Regions from separate parts of the Pannonibacter tanglangensis genome, predicted to be linked through region 1. Evidence: predicted binding sites of a transcription regulator. Region 1 holds the regulator's gene; the other holds the start of a gene.
The links. Region 1 encodes LexA, which represses DNA repair genes until DNA is damaged. Its sites were predicted from a motif close to TGTTCNNNNTGTGTTCNG; they were not measured.

Region 1 (7,205 bases):
TCGCTGCGGCCAGCGCCCCCCTCGGCGAACCGGCCCGGCTTTCGGTCAAGGCCCCAATCGGCGCCCCAATCAGCGTCCCAGTCAGCGCAAAAGCCGAACTCCCCGTCGGCGCGCCGGCCCGCGCGCCGGCCACCCGAGCCGCACCGGTCAGCGCGGCTGACCCGGAGGCTGGCTCAAGGCTGGACGCGGACCCTATGAATCCCCTCGGCCCGGGCGCTGACCGAGGCTCCGGACCTCGTCCCTCTCCGGGCGTCCAGACTGGCAGCCACGCTGCCCACCCCACTGACCTCCAGACTGACCTCCTGGCTGGCCTGCTGGCTGACCGCCAGACGGCCCTCCAGGCTGACCTCGTGGCTGGCCCCCGTTCTGGAAACCATCCGGGCCTTCGCTCTGGCCCCGCCGGTGCTGGCCCTTCCGGTGCTGGCCCGGACCAAGAGGCAGGCCAGGATCAAGGAGCAGGTCAGGATGAAAGAGCAGGCCAGGATGAAGGAGCAGGCCGGGGCCCGGACAGCGATCAGCCCGACGCCCCGCCGCTTCGCATTGCGCTGAGCCGCAAGCTTGAGGCGCTGGAAAGCGACTGTGCCCGCGCCGACATTCTCGTCACGGCACTGACCGCACCGCCCGGATGCGCTGCGCCGCTGATCTTCGATGCGTCGCGCCGCGACCTCGGTGTCGTGGCGATCTGGCTCGCGGACGACGCGGCTCTGCCCGACGCCAATCAGACGGGAGGGGAGCAGGCCAGCAGTGCCCCGGCCCAAACAGACCTTACCCAAACTGCCCTGGCCCAAACCGACCCGGCTCAAACCGACCCGGCGCAAACGCACCCGGCCCAAACTGCGCCAATGCAAACGGACCCGCGACAGACGGATCCGGCCCAGCCTGGCCCCGGCCGGACCGATCCGGGCCGCAGCCAGCCTCTCGGCCATGACCCTGCCAGACCTGAACTTGCCAGACCTCAACTTATGAGACCTGAACTTGTGAGACCTGACCCTTCGAGACCTGACGTCACCAGGTTGGCGACACTCAGGATCGAACGCATCGCCTACAGCCGCCCGCCGGGACACCGCCCCTGGCAGTTGCCCGTGGGACGGGGAGGCCCGCTCCCGTCGGCTCCCACTTTGCCTGATCCCGCTCTGCCTGATACCAGTCCACCTGATACCAGTCCACCTGATCCCGCTCCGCCGGACCCAGACGGCGATCCCGGCGCCGCCCCGGCCCCCTGAGACAACCGGCAGGCACCGGCAGCCTCCGCCGCAGTCACACCTGTCGCCGGCACACCTGCCGCTGCCACACCTGTTGCCGCCAAACCTGCCACGGCCAGACCAGCGGCCGCCGGGGCCGTCATCTGGTCCCGACTGCAACAGGCCCGATCCCGGACCGTAAAGGCATGCGCGCCCTGCGCCAGATGGCAAAGGCCAGTCGGCAAACGGGGTATGTGCGGCGCGTCAGTACTGCCGGAACAGCGCGACCAGCTTGCCCTGCACGCGCACGCGGCCGGGACCGAAGATCCGGGTCTCGTAGGCCGGATTGGCCGCCTCCAGCGCGATGGAGGCTCCCTTCTTGCGCAGGCGCTTCAGGGTCGCTTCCTCGTCATCGACCAGGGCCACGACGATGTCGCCGCTCTCGGCCGAATCCGTGCGCCGGATCAGCACCGTGTCGCCATCGAGGATGCCGGCCTCGATCATGGAATCGCCGCGCACCTCGAGTGCGAAGTGCTCGCCGCGTCCGATCAGGTCCTGCGGCACGGAAATGGTGTGGCTGTGGGTCTGGATCGCCTCGATCGGCACGCCCGCGGCAATCCGGCCCATCACCGGGATGGTGCTGATACCGGCCGGCATCTCGGGCTCGGCCGCGCGCGGCGGTGGCGGCGTCTGCGCCTTGCCGAGCGAGCCCTCGATCACGGAGGGCGCGAAGCCCTTGCCGCGCGGCGCGGCAAGGCCGGGCGTCATGGAGTCCGGCAGGCGCACCACCTCCATGGCCCGCGCCCGGTTGGGCAGGCGCCGGATGAAGCCGCGCTCCTCGAGGGCGGTGATGAGGCGATGGATGCCCGACTTCGACCGGAGGTCGAGCGCGTCCTTCATCTCGTCGAAGGAGGGCGGCACGCCGGTCTCTTTCAGCCTCTCGTGGATGAACATGAGCAGTTCATGTTGCTTGCGGGTCAGCATGGCGAATCCTCTCGGGTCGCGTCGGTACAAATCATGAACGCAGGTTACCTGTTCACACTGTGTTCCACAAGTCTTAAGGTGAGGTTAGCGGGATGTTCCGGCGGGCGAGGTCATGGACGCACGGCCTCCGGCCCGGTAGGAAGGGGCAGTTGTCGCCCGGGCGTCCCGACGGGACGCCGCCAGATGGATGAGCCGCGCATGCCAGACCAGTCCGCCACCGACGAAGCGGGGGAGCGCGCCGCGCCCCGGACGGGCGGCGCCGCCGATGCGGTTGCCGCGCTTGTCGATGCGTTTGCCGCCCGCCGCCCGTTGCGGGCCGGGGCCTTCATCGTCACGCTCTATGGCGATGTGGTCGTCCCCCGGGGCGGCTCCCTGTGGGTCGGGCATGTGATCGAGGCCTGTGCCCGCGTCGGCATCAGCGAGACGCTGGTGCGCACCGCCGCGTCGCGGCTGGTGGCTGCCGGCAGGCTGGAAGGCACGCGGGTTGGGCGGCTTGGCTATTACGGCCTGACTGCGGCGGCACATGAGGAGTTTGCCGCGGCGGCCGACCGGCTCTATGCCCTGCCGCGCGATGGTTCGGGACCTGCCACCTTCACCCTGGCCCTGCAGGCCGGGTCGGCAGCCGGGGAGCCACCGGACCGGGCAAGCGGCTTCGTGCCGCTGGCGCCGGGGGTGGCCCTGGCGGCGGGGCATCGACCGGTTCCCGCCGGCTGGGCCGGGCTCACGGCCGCCTCCGACGACCTGCAGGGGCATGACAGCCTGCGTGCGGCGGTGCGGCAGGTCTGGGCCCTGGACGATCTCGAGGCGGGCTATGCCGCCTTCATCGACCGGTTCAGCCGCCTTTCGGACCTGCTGGCGGCCGGTGACCGGCTCGCGGATGGGCTGACGGCCCTGTCGGCCCGGCTGCTCCTCGTCCACGGCTTTCGCGCGCTGGCCCTGAGGGACCCGGACCTGCCGCCCGCGGCCTTGCCGCAGGACTGGGCGGGCGACCGGGCGCGGCGGCTCTTCGCCCGCCTCTATCTCGCGCTGAGCCCGGCTGCGGATGCGCAGGTGTCGAGCTTCACCGGGCTCGAGGGGGCGCTCGAGGCGGTGACCCCCGGGGTGCGGGCGCGGCACGCCCGTCTGGGCGGCTGACGCCCCAGCTTTTGAATGGCAGGCCTCTCAATGGCCGGCCTCTCGATGCCTGGTCGCCCAAGTCCCAGCCTTGCACGACCCGGCCTTGCACGACCCTGACGGCCCGGTTCCGTTCGGGTGTGGCCGGGGTCGGTTCTGGCGGAATCGAGACGGCGCGCCGGTTGCCGGGAAGACCTTGACGCACAGCGAGGCGAGGCAAGGCCAGACCCGGGCACACCGGAACGGCGGCCCTGCAGGCAATTCTCGCCCGCGCGGCCCGCACCGGAAGCCGGCAGAATGGCAGCCGGGCAAGCGGCAGCCGCGACAAGACGAGCCGGAACAATGGCAGCCGTGACATTTGTAGCCGTGACATTTGTAGCCGCGACGTTTGCAGCCGCGACAAAGGCGGGTGCGGATGGCAGATCGGGGATTGTGCGGGGGAGGGCACAGGCAGCCCCGCCGGGCGCAAGGGGTCGCTCGAGCGGGACTGCCTGTTCGGGAGGTTTCTGACCAGGGAAACCTGTCCTAGAAATGGGGTCGGCGCGCCCCCGTTCAAGACCGACAGCCTCATTCCTTCGGTGGATCCGCTGCGTCATCCGGCGTCGGCTCACCGCAACGTGTCACAGAAAATCAAAAAAAACCTATTGCAGTGTGATGAAACTCTGCATATGGTGACCGTGCGGTCGATGAATTGAGGGTGAGGCTCAGCTCTCGAACGCCAGCTGGTCTGAACAGGCCCGCGTGACAGTTTCTGGGGACGCTTCTGAGGGAGGAAGTGGATGTCCGACGCCTTTGTCTGCGACGCAGTCCGCACGCCGATCGGCCGCTATGGCGGGGCGCTGTCGTCCGTCCGCGCCGACGATCTGGCCGCCGCGCCGCTGGCCGCGCTCGTGTCCCGCCACCCGGGTCTCGACTGGAGTGCGGTCGAGGACATCATCTTTGGCTGTGCCAACCAGGCCGGCGAGGACAATCGCAATGTCGCCCGCATGGCGGGGCTGCTGGCCGGGCTGCCCGTTTCGGTTCCCGGCACCACGGTCAACCGCCTCTGCGGCTCGGGCATGGATGCGGTCGGCATGGCCGCGCGGGGCATCCGGGCTGGCGACTATGACTTCGTGCTGGCGGGCGGCGTCGAGAGCATGTCGCGGGCGCCCTTCGTCATGCCGAAGGCCGACACGGCCTTTTCCCGCAGTTCTGCAGTTTACGACACCACCATCGGCTGGCGCTTCGTCAACCCGAAGATGAAGGCTGCCTTCGGCATCGACTCCATGCCGGAAACGGCGGACAATGTTGCGGCGGATTTTGGCGTATCCCGCGCGGATCAGGACGCCTTTGCAGCCCGCAGCCAGGCCCGCTGGGCCACTGCGCAGGAGCAGGGGCTCTTTGCGCAGGAGATTGCGCCGGTCGAGGTGAAGCGGGGCAAGGGCGAGACCGTCCTGGTTGCCGTTGACGAGCATCCGCGCCCGGGCACGACGGCCGAGCAGCTTGCCAAGCTCAAGGGCGTCAATGGTCCGGAGCTGACCGTGACGGCGGGCAATGCCTCCGGCGTCAATGACGGCGCTGCCGCGCTGATGCTGGCGAGCGAGGCAGCGGTGGCCCGTCACGGCCTGACGCCGATGGCGCGCGTTGTCGCGATGGCTGCGGCCGGGGTCGAGCCGCGCGTCATGGGCATCGGCCCGGTGCCGGCGGTGCGCCGGGTTCTGGCCAAGGCGGGGCTGACGCTCGACCAGATGGACGTGATCGAGCTGAACGAGGCTTTCGCGGCGCAGGCGCTGGCGGTGCTGCGCCAGCTTGGACTGGCCGACGATGCGCCCCATGTCAATCCGAACGGCGGGGCCATCGCTCTGGGGCATCCGCTCGGCATGAGCGGCGCGCGGCTGGTCACGACGGCCGCCTATCAGTTGCAGCGGGTGCAGGGGCGTTATGCGCTCTGCACCATGTGTATCGGTGTCGGGCAGGGCATTGCCCTGATCCTGGAACGGGTGTGAGCACCGGGACCCGAGGGTCCCGACAGGTCAGTTCGAGCTTCTGGAGGACGCGCATGTACGCACAGATGGTGAAGACCGACGCCAGCCGGGTGAAGACCCTGGAAGAGATGAACGCCGACGAGCGCACCTTCCAGCAACGGCTCGACGACGGCATCAAGATCGAGCCGAAGGACTGGATGCCGGAAGGCTACCGCAAGACCCTGATCCGGCAGATCTCGCAGCATGCCCATTCGGAGATCGTCGGCCAGCTGCCGGAAGCCAACTGGATCACCCGCGCCCCGACGCTGGAGCGCAAGGCGATCCTGCTGGCCAAGGTGCAGGACGAGGCCGGCCATGGCCTCTATCTCTACTGCGCCGCCGAGACGCTGGGCGTCTCGCGCGACGAGCTGCTGGAGCAGCTGCACTCGGGCAAGGCCAAGTATTCCTCGATCTTCAACTATCCGACGCTGAACTGGGCCGATGTCGGCATGATCGGCTGGCTGGTGGATGGCGCGGCGATCATGAACCAGGTGCCGCTGCAGCGCTGCTCCTACGGTCCCTACAGCCGCGCGATGATCCGCATCTGCAAGGAAGAGAGCTTCCACCAGCGTCAGGGCTATGACGCCCTGGTCAAGATGTGCCGCGAAGGCACGCCGGAGCAGAAGGAAATGGCGCAGGATTCCATCAATCGCTGGTGGTGGCCGGCGCTGATGATGTTCGGCCCCTCCGACGCGGACTCGGTGCATTCCGCCCAGTCCATGGCCTGGAAGATCAAGATCAATTCCAACGACGAACTGCGCCAGAAATTCGTCGACCAGACCGTGCCCCAGGCCGAATACCTGGGCCTGACCATCCCCGATCCGGACCTGAAGTGGAACGAGGAGAAGGGCGGCTACGACTTCGGTGCGATCGACTGGGCCGAGTTCTACGAGGTCATCAAGGGCAACGGTCCCTGCAACAGGGAGCGCCTCGCGGCCCGCGTGAAGGCCTGGGACGACGGTGCCTGGTACCGGGAGGGCCTGCTGGCCCATGCCCGCAAGAAGCAGGCCGCCCGCGCGGCGGCCGAGGCTGCTGCCCGGACTGCGGCCTGACTGCAGCCTGACCGCAGCCTGACCCGAGGCACCGGATTTGAGGGAGAAACGTCCATGAACGAATGGCCGCTCTGGGAAGTCTTCATCCGCGGACAGCATGGCCTGTCCCACCGCCATGTCGGCAGCCTGCACGCCCCGGACGCCGAGAAGGCGATCATGGCCGCGCGGGATGTCTACACCCGGCGCAACGAGGGCGTCAGCATCTGGGTTGTCGAAACCCGCCACATCGCCGCCAGCGCTCCGGGAGACAAGGGTCCGCTGTTCGATCCCTCGAACAGCAAGGCCTACCGCCACCCGACCTATTTCGACATCCCCGAAGAAGTCGGAGCCATGTGATGGGTGACCTGCCGCTGACCGATCTCTGCCTCAGGATGGGCGACACCTGCCTGATCCTGGCGCAGCGCACCTCCGAATGGGTCGGCCACGCGCCGATCCTTGAGGAAGACATCGGCCTTGCCAACATTGCCCTCGACCTGGTCGGGCAGACCCAGCTCTGGCTGGGTCTGGCAGCCGAGCTGGAGGGCAAGGGCCGTTCCGCCGACGATCTCGCCTATCGCCGTGATCAGGGCGCCTTCCGCAACCTGCTCATCGCAGAACTGCCCAACGGCGACTTCGGTCGCACGCTGATGCGCCAGTATCTGGTCGATGCCTGGCATTATCCGATGCTGAAGGCGCTGGCGACCTCGCCGGAGCCGCGCATCGCCGAGATCGCCGAGAAGGCTCTGAAGGAGGTGTCCTACCACCTCGCCCGCAGCGCGGATCTCGTCATCTCGCTCGGGGACGGCACGCCCGAGAGCCACGCGCGCATGCAGGCCGCCCTGGACGATCTCTGGGCCTATACCGGCGAAATGCTGACGGCCGACGACATCGAC
Region 2 (7,205 bases), 1.4 Mb from region 1:
CGGCCTCTATGAGGTGAGCCGGCGGATCGAACGCAACGAGCCGCTCACCTGGCCGGCAATCCTCGGAGCGGTGTGGGCGCAGCGCGGGCGCGAAATCTCCTGGATGGCCTTCGTCGTCCTGTTCGTGACGATCATGTGGATGTACCAGGTGCGCCTGTTGCTGGCACTGTTCCTGGGCTTCGGATCGTTCAGCTCCTTCGGCGCGTTTCTGGAAACCGTGGTGTCGACGCCGGAAGGGCTCATGTTCCTCGCCGTCGGTCACGTGGTCGGTGCCCTGCTGTCGGTGATCCTGTTCTCGCTGACGGTGATCTCGTTCCCGCTGCTCCTCGACCAGGACCGCGACTTCATCACCGCGATGATCACCAGCGTGCGGGCGGTGGTGGCCTCGCCGGTGCCGATGATCGGCTGGGCACTGGTGGTGACCGTGACCCTGATCGTCTCGATGATCCCGGCCTTCATGGGCCTCCTGATCACCCTGCCGGTGCTGGGCCACACGACCTGGCACATCTACCGCAGCTGCGTGCTGCCGGACCGGACCGCCGTCTCGAGCGGCGGCGCCGGGCTTCAGTCGCCGGAGCCCTCGCCGTCGTCGTCCTCGGCCCCCGCCTGATCCCCCGGGCCGGCCGACCCGCCGCCCGAAAGCCAAGCGGCGCGGGCGGCGGTGTCGACCTCGGCCGGGCGGTAGTCGACCCGCGTCAGATAGAGACCGTCAGGCGGCGCGACGGGGCCGCAGGCCTTGCGGTCGCGCGCCGCCAGGGCCGCGCGCACGTCGTCAGCCGTCCAGCGCCCCTCCCCCACCAGCCGCAACGTGCCGACCATCGACCGGACCTGGTTGTGCAGGAACGAGCGCGACGCGCATTCGGCGATGACCTCGTGCCCCTCCCGGCGGACGGTGAAGACCTCCAGCGTCTTTTCCGGGCTCTTCGCCTGGCAGCGCGAGTGGCGGAAGGTGGTGAAGTCGTGGTGGCCGACGAAGACCTGGGCGGCGGCGTGCATCGCCTCGGCATCGAGATCCGGCTTGACGTGCCAGACCAGTCCGCGCTCGAAGGTGACCGGCGGAACCCGGTTGATGATGCGGTAGCGGTAGGCACGGCGGATGGCGGAGAAGCGGGCATCGAACCCCTCATGCATCTTCTCGCAGGCCATGATCGCCACCGGATCCGGCAGACAATGGAAGTTGAGCGCTCCCATGACCGTCTCGGCCGGCCAGTCGCGCGTCAGGTCGACGTGGGCGACCTGACCGGTCGCATGCACCCCCGTGTCGGTGCGGCCTGCGCCGCCGATGGTGACCTCATCGCCGCAGAAGGCCTTCACGGCCCGCTCGATCACCGCCTGGACGGACGGCCCGTTGGCCTGGCGCTGCCAGCCGACGAAGGGACGGCCGTCATACTCGATGGTCAGCTTGTAGCGGGGCATGCGCCTATTCAAACTCCTCGAAGGGCGTGGCGAAGCTGACCTCGACGGGAAGGTCACGGCGCCCCGCCTCGGTCAGGGCAAGCGCCATGAAGGCCGCCCCCGCATAGGGCGCCTGAACCTGACGGGCGAGCCCGGCGTCGAAGCCGAAGCGGGGGAAATAGGCCGGCGGCCCCAGAACGAGCACCAGATCCTCGCCGCGCGCCCGCAGATCGGCGAGCGCGGCCGTGATGAGGGCGGAGCCGACACCCATGCGCTGCAGGTCGGGCACCACGGAGACAGGGGCCATGCAGACGATCTGCAGCCGGTGCCCGGCCCCGGCGCCCGTGACCCGGCTGAAGGCCACATGACCGACGATGCGCCCGTCCGCCGTCTCTGCGAGACGCTCCAGCTCCAGTGCCCCGCAATGACGCAGGTTGTGCACCAGCCGCGCCTCGGTGTCCTGACCGAATGCGGCCCGGATGACCGCCGCGACGGCCGGCTCGTCCCCGGCGACGACCGGGCGAATGCTGACCGTCGGCGTGTTGCTGAGATCGCTCATGCGGTGTCCCTTTTCCTCATTCCGCCTGCCGCCGCGCTCCTTCTCTCCCCATCAGCGGGAGATGTCTGCGTCAGCAGACAGAGGGGGTGAGCGGCGCTTCCGATCATTCCAGCGCTGCGACAGTCCGTGAGGCCGTTCCCCCCCCTCTGCCCCCTGCCGGGGGCATCTCCCCCTCAAGGGGGGAGAGGACGAGAGGCTGTGCCACATGACCCAGGCGCTTTCGGTTCTCGCCCCGATCAGGCGATCACGTCGCCCTCGGCCAGCTTGGCGCCGCGCTGGAATTCCTCGCCCGGCATCGGCTTCTTGCCGGCGCGCTGGACGGTGACCAGACGGATGGCGCCGGAGCCGCAGGCGATGACCGGATCGCCGGAGACATCCAGCACGGTTCCAGGTGCACCGGCCCCGTCGGCCAGCTTCGAGCGCAGGACCTTGACCCGTTCCCCCTTGCCGGCGAGCACAGGCTCACACCAGGCGCCGGGGAAGGGCGACAGGCCGCGAATGTGATTGTGGACCTCCGCAGCCGGTCGCGTCCAGTCGATCCGCGTTTCGTCCTTGGTGAGCTTGGAGGCGTAGGTGACGCCGGTTTCCGCCTGCGGGGTCTGGCCGAGCGCGTTGCGCGACAGGGCAGCCAGGGCACGGACCATCAGGTCGCCGCCCAGCGCCGAGAGACGGTCGTGCAGGTCGCCGGCGGTCATGTCCGGCCCGATGGCCAGCGTCTCCGACATGCAGACCGGACCGGTGTCGAGGCCCGCTTCCATGCGCATGACCTGAACGGCGGTTTCGGTGTCGCCGGCCATGATGGCGCGGTTGATCGGGGCGGCTCCGCGCCAGCGCGGCAGCATCGAGGCATGGAGGTTGAGGCAGCCTTCGCGCGGCGCATCGAGCACCGCCTGCGGCAGCAGCAGCCCATAGGCAACCACCACGGCGACGTCAGCATCGTGACTGGCGAAGACGTCCTGTTCCTCGGTGCCTTTCAGCGACTTCGGCGTGAAGACCGGGATGCCGAGCGCCTCGGCAGCCTCATGGACAGGCGACTTCTTCAGCTCCATGCCGCGGCCGGCGGGGCGCGGCGGCTGGCTGTAGCAGGCGACCACGTCATGGCCCTGGCCGACGATTTCCATGAGGGTGGGCACGGAGAAGTCCGGCGTGCCCATGAAGACGATGCGAAGGGTCATGTGCGGTGCGCGTCCCGGTTCGGAGTGCCGCCCTTATGGCGCAGTCAGGCAAGGCCCGGCAACAGCACTTTGAGGCTGGCAACCATCATTTCCATGGCGATGGCCGCGAGCAGCATGCCCATGATGCGGCTCATGATGCTGGTGGCCGTCTCGCCCATCATGCGGCCGAGCAGCGGCGCGGCCAGAAGTGTTGCCGCCATGAGCAGGATGGTCAGCCCGAGGGCGGCCGCGTAGGCGATCTCGTCGGCCCGGTCCACCGCCTCGCCACGGAAGATGATCAGCGTGGTGATGGTGCCAGGCCCCAGCAGCATCGGCACGGCCAGCGGATAGATGCCCGGATTGCCGGCAAAGGCCTGCCGGCGGCGCTCCGCGTCGGTGCCATGATGGACATTGCTCTGCTCACCGGAGACCAGATTGATGGCGATCAGCAGGATGAGGAACCCGCCGGCAAGCCGGAAGGCATCCAGCGAGATGCCGAACAGGGTCAGGACCGCCTCGCCGGTGAGCGACACGACCACGGCCCCGATCGTCAGGCCGGCAATGGCGGTGATCGCCACCGTGCGCTGCTCGGCGGGCGTGCGACCGGCCGTAAGCGTCAGGAACACGGGCAGATTGGCCGGCGGACTGACGATGGCGATCAGCGCGGCGAACATTTTCAGGAAGAAGGCCTGATCCATGACAGCTCCGGAGCAACAACGCCCGCGCTCTGGAAGAACGCGGGCGCACACAGCATCCCTTCCGGTGTACACGCTGCCTTGCCGAACACCAAGCGGGGATGTCGGCGGATCCTCGGGGGCCGGAGCAGCCGCGCGATCGACGAGCGCCACGCGCGCGACAGACGCCCCTGCCCTCACGCCTTTTCGGCGTGGGCAGGTTTCCCTGTCACGCCTTTTCGGCGTGAGCAGCTTTCCCTGTCACGCCTTTTCGGCGTGGACAGATTTCTCTGTCACGCCTTTTCGGCGTGACGGGCCTGCTTCTGGAACTTCTTGAGGACACGGTCGCGCTTGAGCTTCGACAGGTAGTCGATGAACAGACGGCCGTTGAGGTGGTCCAGCTCGTGCTGGATGCAGGTGGCGAGCAGCCCGTCGGCGTGGATCTCGCATTCGCCGCCGTTTCGGTCGAGGAAGCGGATCTTCACTTCGGCCGGACGCTCGACCTCCTCGTAATAGTCGGGGATCGACAGGCAGCCTTCCTGGTAGACCGACAGCGCGTCCGACGACCAGACCACTTCCGGGTTGATGAAGACCAGCGGCTCGCGCGGCTGGTCCTCCTTGGCCACGTCGACCACGAACATGCGCTTGAGCTCGCCGATCTGGCTGGCAGCCAGACCGATGCCGGGCGCCGCATACATGGTTTCGAGCATGTCGTCGGCAAGCTGACGGATGCTGTCATCCACGGCGGGGACAGGGGCGCAGACCTGGCGCAGGACCGGGTCCGGAAGGATGAGGATGTCGCGTTTGCTCATGGCTGAGGAGATAGGCAAAGCCAGGCTCACGGTCAACGTCCTTCCTTATCCGGCAAGGGTCTGGCGGACCGATTCGACGCAACAGGCGGCCTCGCAACGGGATGCCTGCACGCGGCGCCGAATCGTTCTATGTTTGTTTTCATGTCCGAGACCCTGTTCATCTTCGGCAACCGGCCCGTCAGCGTGCTGGAAGCCACCGTCTTCGCGGCGCTGCTGCTGCTCGCCGTGATCCTTGCCCTCGTGTTCAGGACCCTGAGCCAGATGCGCGCCCGCGCCGCCAGCGAAGCCATGGCGGCAGAGCGGATCCAGGAGCTGGAAGGGCATCTCGCCCAGATGCTGAAATCCCAGGGCGAGATGACCGGGCGCATGCAGACCATGGCCGAGGTGTTCGGATCGCGGCAGTCCGACATGATGCGGGCCGTCAACGAACGGCTGGACGGCATGGGCCACAAGCTGGGCCTGTCGATGGCCGATACCACCCGGCAGACGCACGAGGGCCTGCGCCAGGTGCACGAACGGCTGGCGGTGATCGACCGGGCACAGCGCACGATCTCCGACCTCTCCGGCCAGGTCGGCCAGCTGCAGGCGATCCTCTCCAACAAGCAGACCCGCGGTGCCTTCGGCCAGGCGCGGATGGAGGCGATCATCCAGGACCAGCTGCCGCCCTCCGGCTACAGTTTCCAGGCGACGCTGTCGGGCGGATCGCGGCCGGACTGTCTGGTGCACATGCCCAACGGCGCGCCGCCGCTGGCGATCGACGCCAAGTTTCCGCTCGAAGCCTTCAACCTGCTGCGCCAGTCGGCCAGCGACGAGGACCTGAAGCTGGCGCAGGCTCAGTTCCGCCGCGACTTCTCCAAGCACATCGGCGACATCAAGGACCGCTATCTGATCCCCGGCGAGACCCAGGACACCGCCTTCCTGTTCGTGCCCTCGGAAAGCATCTTCGCGGAGCTCAACGAGAATTTCGAGGACCTGATCCAGAAGGCGCACCGGGCGCGGGTGGTGATCGTCTCGCCGTCGCTGCTGATGCTGTCGATCCAGGTGATCCAGGCCGTGCTGCGCGACGCCCGGATGCGGGAGCAGGCGCATCTGATCCAGGCGGAGGTGCGGCATCTGACCGATGACATCACCCGCCTGAACGAGAGGGTCGGCAAGCTGCAGTCGCATTTCGCGCAGGCCAACAAGGACATCGACCAGATCCTGATCTCGACCGAGAAGATCGGCAAGCGCGGGCGCAAGATCGAGGACCTCGACCTCGGCGAAGTGACCGCCGAGGCGCGCCCCGGCGGCGGTGCGGCCGGCGAACGGCTGCGGCTGATGGCCGGGGAAGAATAGGCCGGGCCAGAGGCGGAGCCGGGCCGCCGCCGGCGCGCAGGGCTGGTCCGGACGTCCGGGTCAGAGCCGGCGGATGGCGGTCAGTGCGCCGTATTCCTTGGCCCCGATGCGGGCAAGCGCGGCGGCAAGGGGCTCCTGCGACACCGTCATGGTGAAGCCGTTGGCGTGGGTGAGCAGGTCCGGCGCGGACAGGACCCCGACATGGCCGCGCCAGAACAGGAGATCGCCCCGACGCAGGTCCTGCGGCAACGGGTCCCCTTCGCGGAACCCCAGCGACGTGCCGGCCTCGGCCTCCTGCATGTCGCTGTCGCGCGGCAGGGCATGGCCGCCGAAGACCGCGGCGAGCTGCACCAGAGCGGAACAGTCGAGCCCCAGCGAGGAGCGTCCGCCCCAGAGATAGGGCGTGCCGACGAGGCTTTCCGCCACCGCGACCCAGTCAGGCTCCACATGGCCGACCGGCACCAGATGACGGGCGACGACGAAAGACCCGTCCGGGAGGCGGGCGTAGGCAAGGCCGCGGGTCTCGGTGATCGCGCCGGCAGCGACCTGGGCGCCGAGCGACAGGAGACCGAGCGGCGGCAGCTTCAGGTCAGGCCCCGGATAGCGGAAGGTCCTGAGCGCCCGGACCAGATGGGTCGCCACCGGCGCGGCGGCGTCGAGCGGGGCGATGTCGTCGGACGACAACCAGCCGACATAGCCATCCGTGCGCAGCTGCCCCCAGGCCCAGCCTTCCATGGTGGTCTCGTAGACGTCGACGATCTCGCCGGCGAGGGCTTCCGTGTCGATGCCGCAGTCGGGACGCGGATCCCGGCGCAGCGGTGTCGTCGCCGCCGTGACGCGGAAGGGCTGGGGATCGACGAAGCGGGCGGCCTCGACCTCTCCGCGATAGCGCGTTGCAGCAAGGTCCGCGCGCACCGGATGGCGGCGGCGGTCAAGGGTCGCGGTCATGTGCGGTCTCCTTCAGCGTGGCAGGGCGCGGGCCTTTTCAACCACGAGATCGCCCAGCGCGTCGAGATAGAGGGCGCCCTCGACGGTGCGGGTGATGATGACGTTGCGCTTGTCGGCCTCGTCGCGCTTGCGCGACAGCAGCCGCAGCCCTCCGAGCGTGTCGAGCGCGCGGGTGATGGCCGGCTTGGTGACGCCGAGGCGGGCGGCCAGCCCCCGCACCGTGTGCGGCGGCGGCTCGAGATAGACGGTGAGCAGGATGGTGATCTGCCGGGCCGACAGATCCTGCTCCCCGTCCCGGACCAGGGCGAGGTTGACGTCATGCCAGAGC

Region 2: the regulator LexA is predicted to act here: its motif matches at 4,718-4,735, upstream of GWI72_RS12950 (DNA recombination protein RmuC).

Annotation. Positions count from the first base shown of each region.
Region 1 covers NZ_JAABLQ010000001.1:1,478,373-1,485,577, reverse strand. Annotated here, with positions in the region: gene GWI72_RS06730 (ComEC/Rec2 family competence protein) at 1-1,223, shown strand, start outside; gene lexA (transcriptional repressor LexA) at 1,446-2,165, opposite strand; gene GWI72_RS06720 (PaaX family transcriptional regulator C-terminal domain-containing protein) at 2,364-3,299, shown strand; gene pcaF (3-oxoadipyl-CoA thiolase) at 4,058-5,263, shown strand; gene paaA (1,2-phenylacetyl-CoA epoxidase subunit PaaA) at 5,317-6,333, shown strand; gene paaB (1,2-phenylacetyl-CoA epoxidase subunit PaaB) at 6,388-6,669, shown strand; gene paaC (1,2-phenylacetyl-CoA epoxidase subunit PaaC) at 6,669-7,205, shown strand, end outside.
Region 2 covers NZ_JAABLQ010000001.1:2,911,721-2,918,925, forward strand. Annotated here, with positions in the region: gene GWI72_RS12920 (DUF2189 domain-containing protein) at 1-610, shown strand, start outside; gene truA (tRNA pseudouridine(38-40) synthase TruA) at 565-1,416, opposite strand; gene GWI72_RS12930 (GNAT family N-acetyltransferase) at 1,421-1,954, opposite strand; gene fmt (methionyl-tRNA formyltransferase) at 2,191-3,129, opposite strand; gene GWI72_RS12940 (MarC family protein) at 3,174-3,806, opposite strand; gene def (peptide deformylase) at 4,076-4,594, opposite strand; gene GWI72_RS12950 (DNA recombination protein RmuC) at 4,736-5,929, shown strand; gene GWI72_RS12955 (C40 family peptidase) at 5,990-6,877, opposite strand; gene GWI72_RS12960 (MarR family transcriptional regulator) at 6,890-7,205, opposite strand, start outside.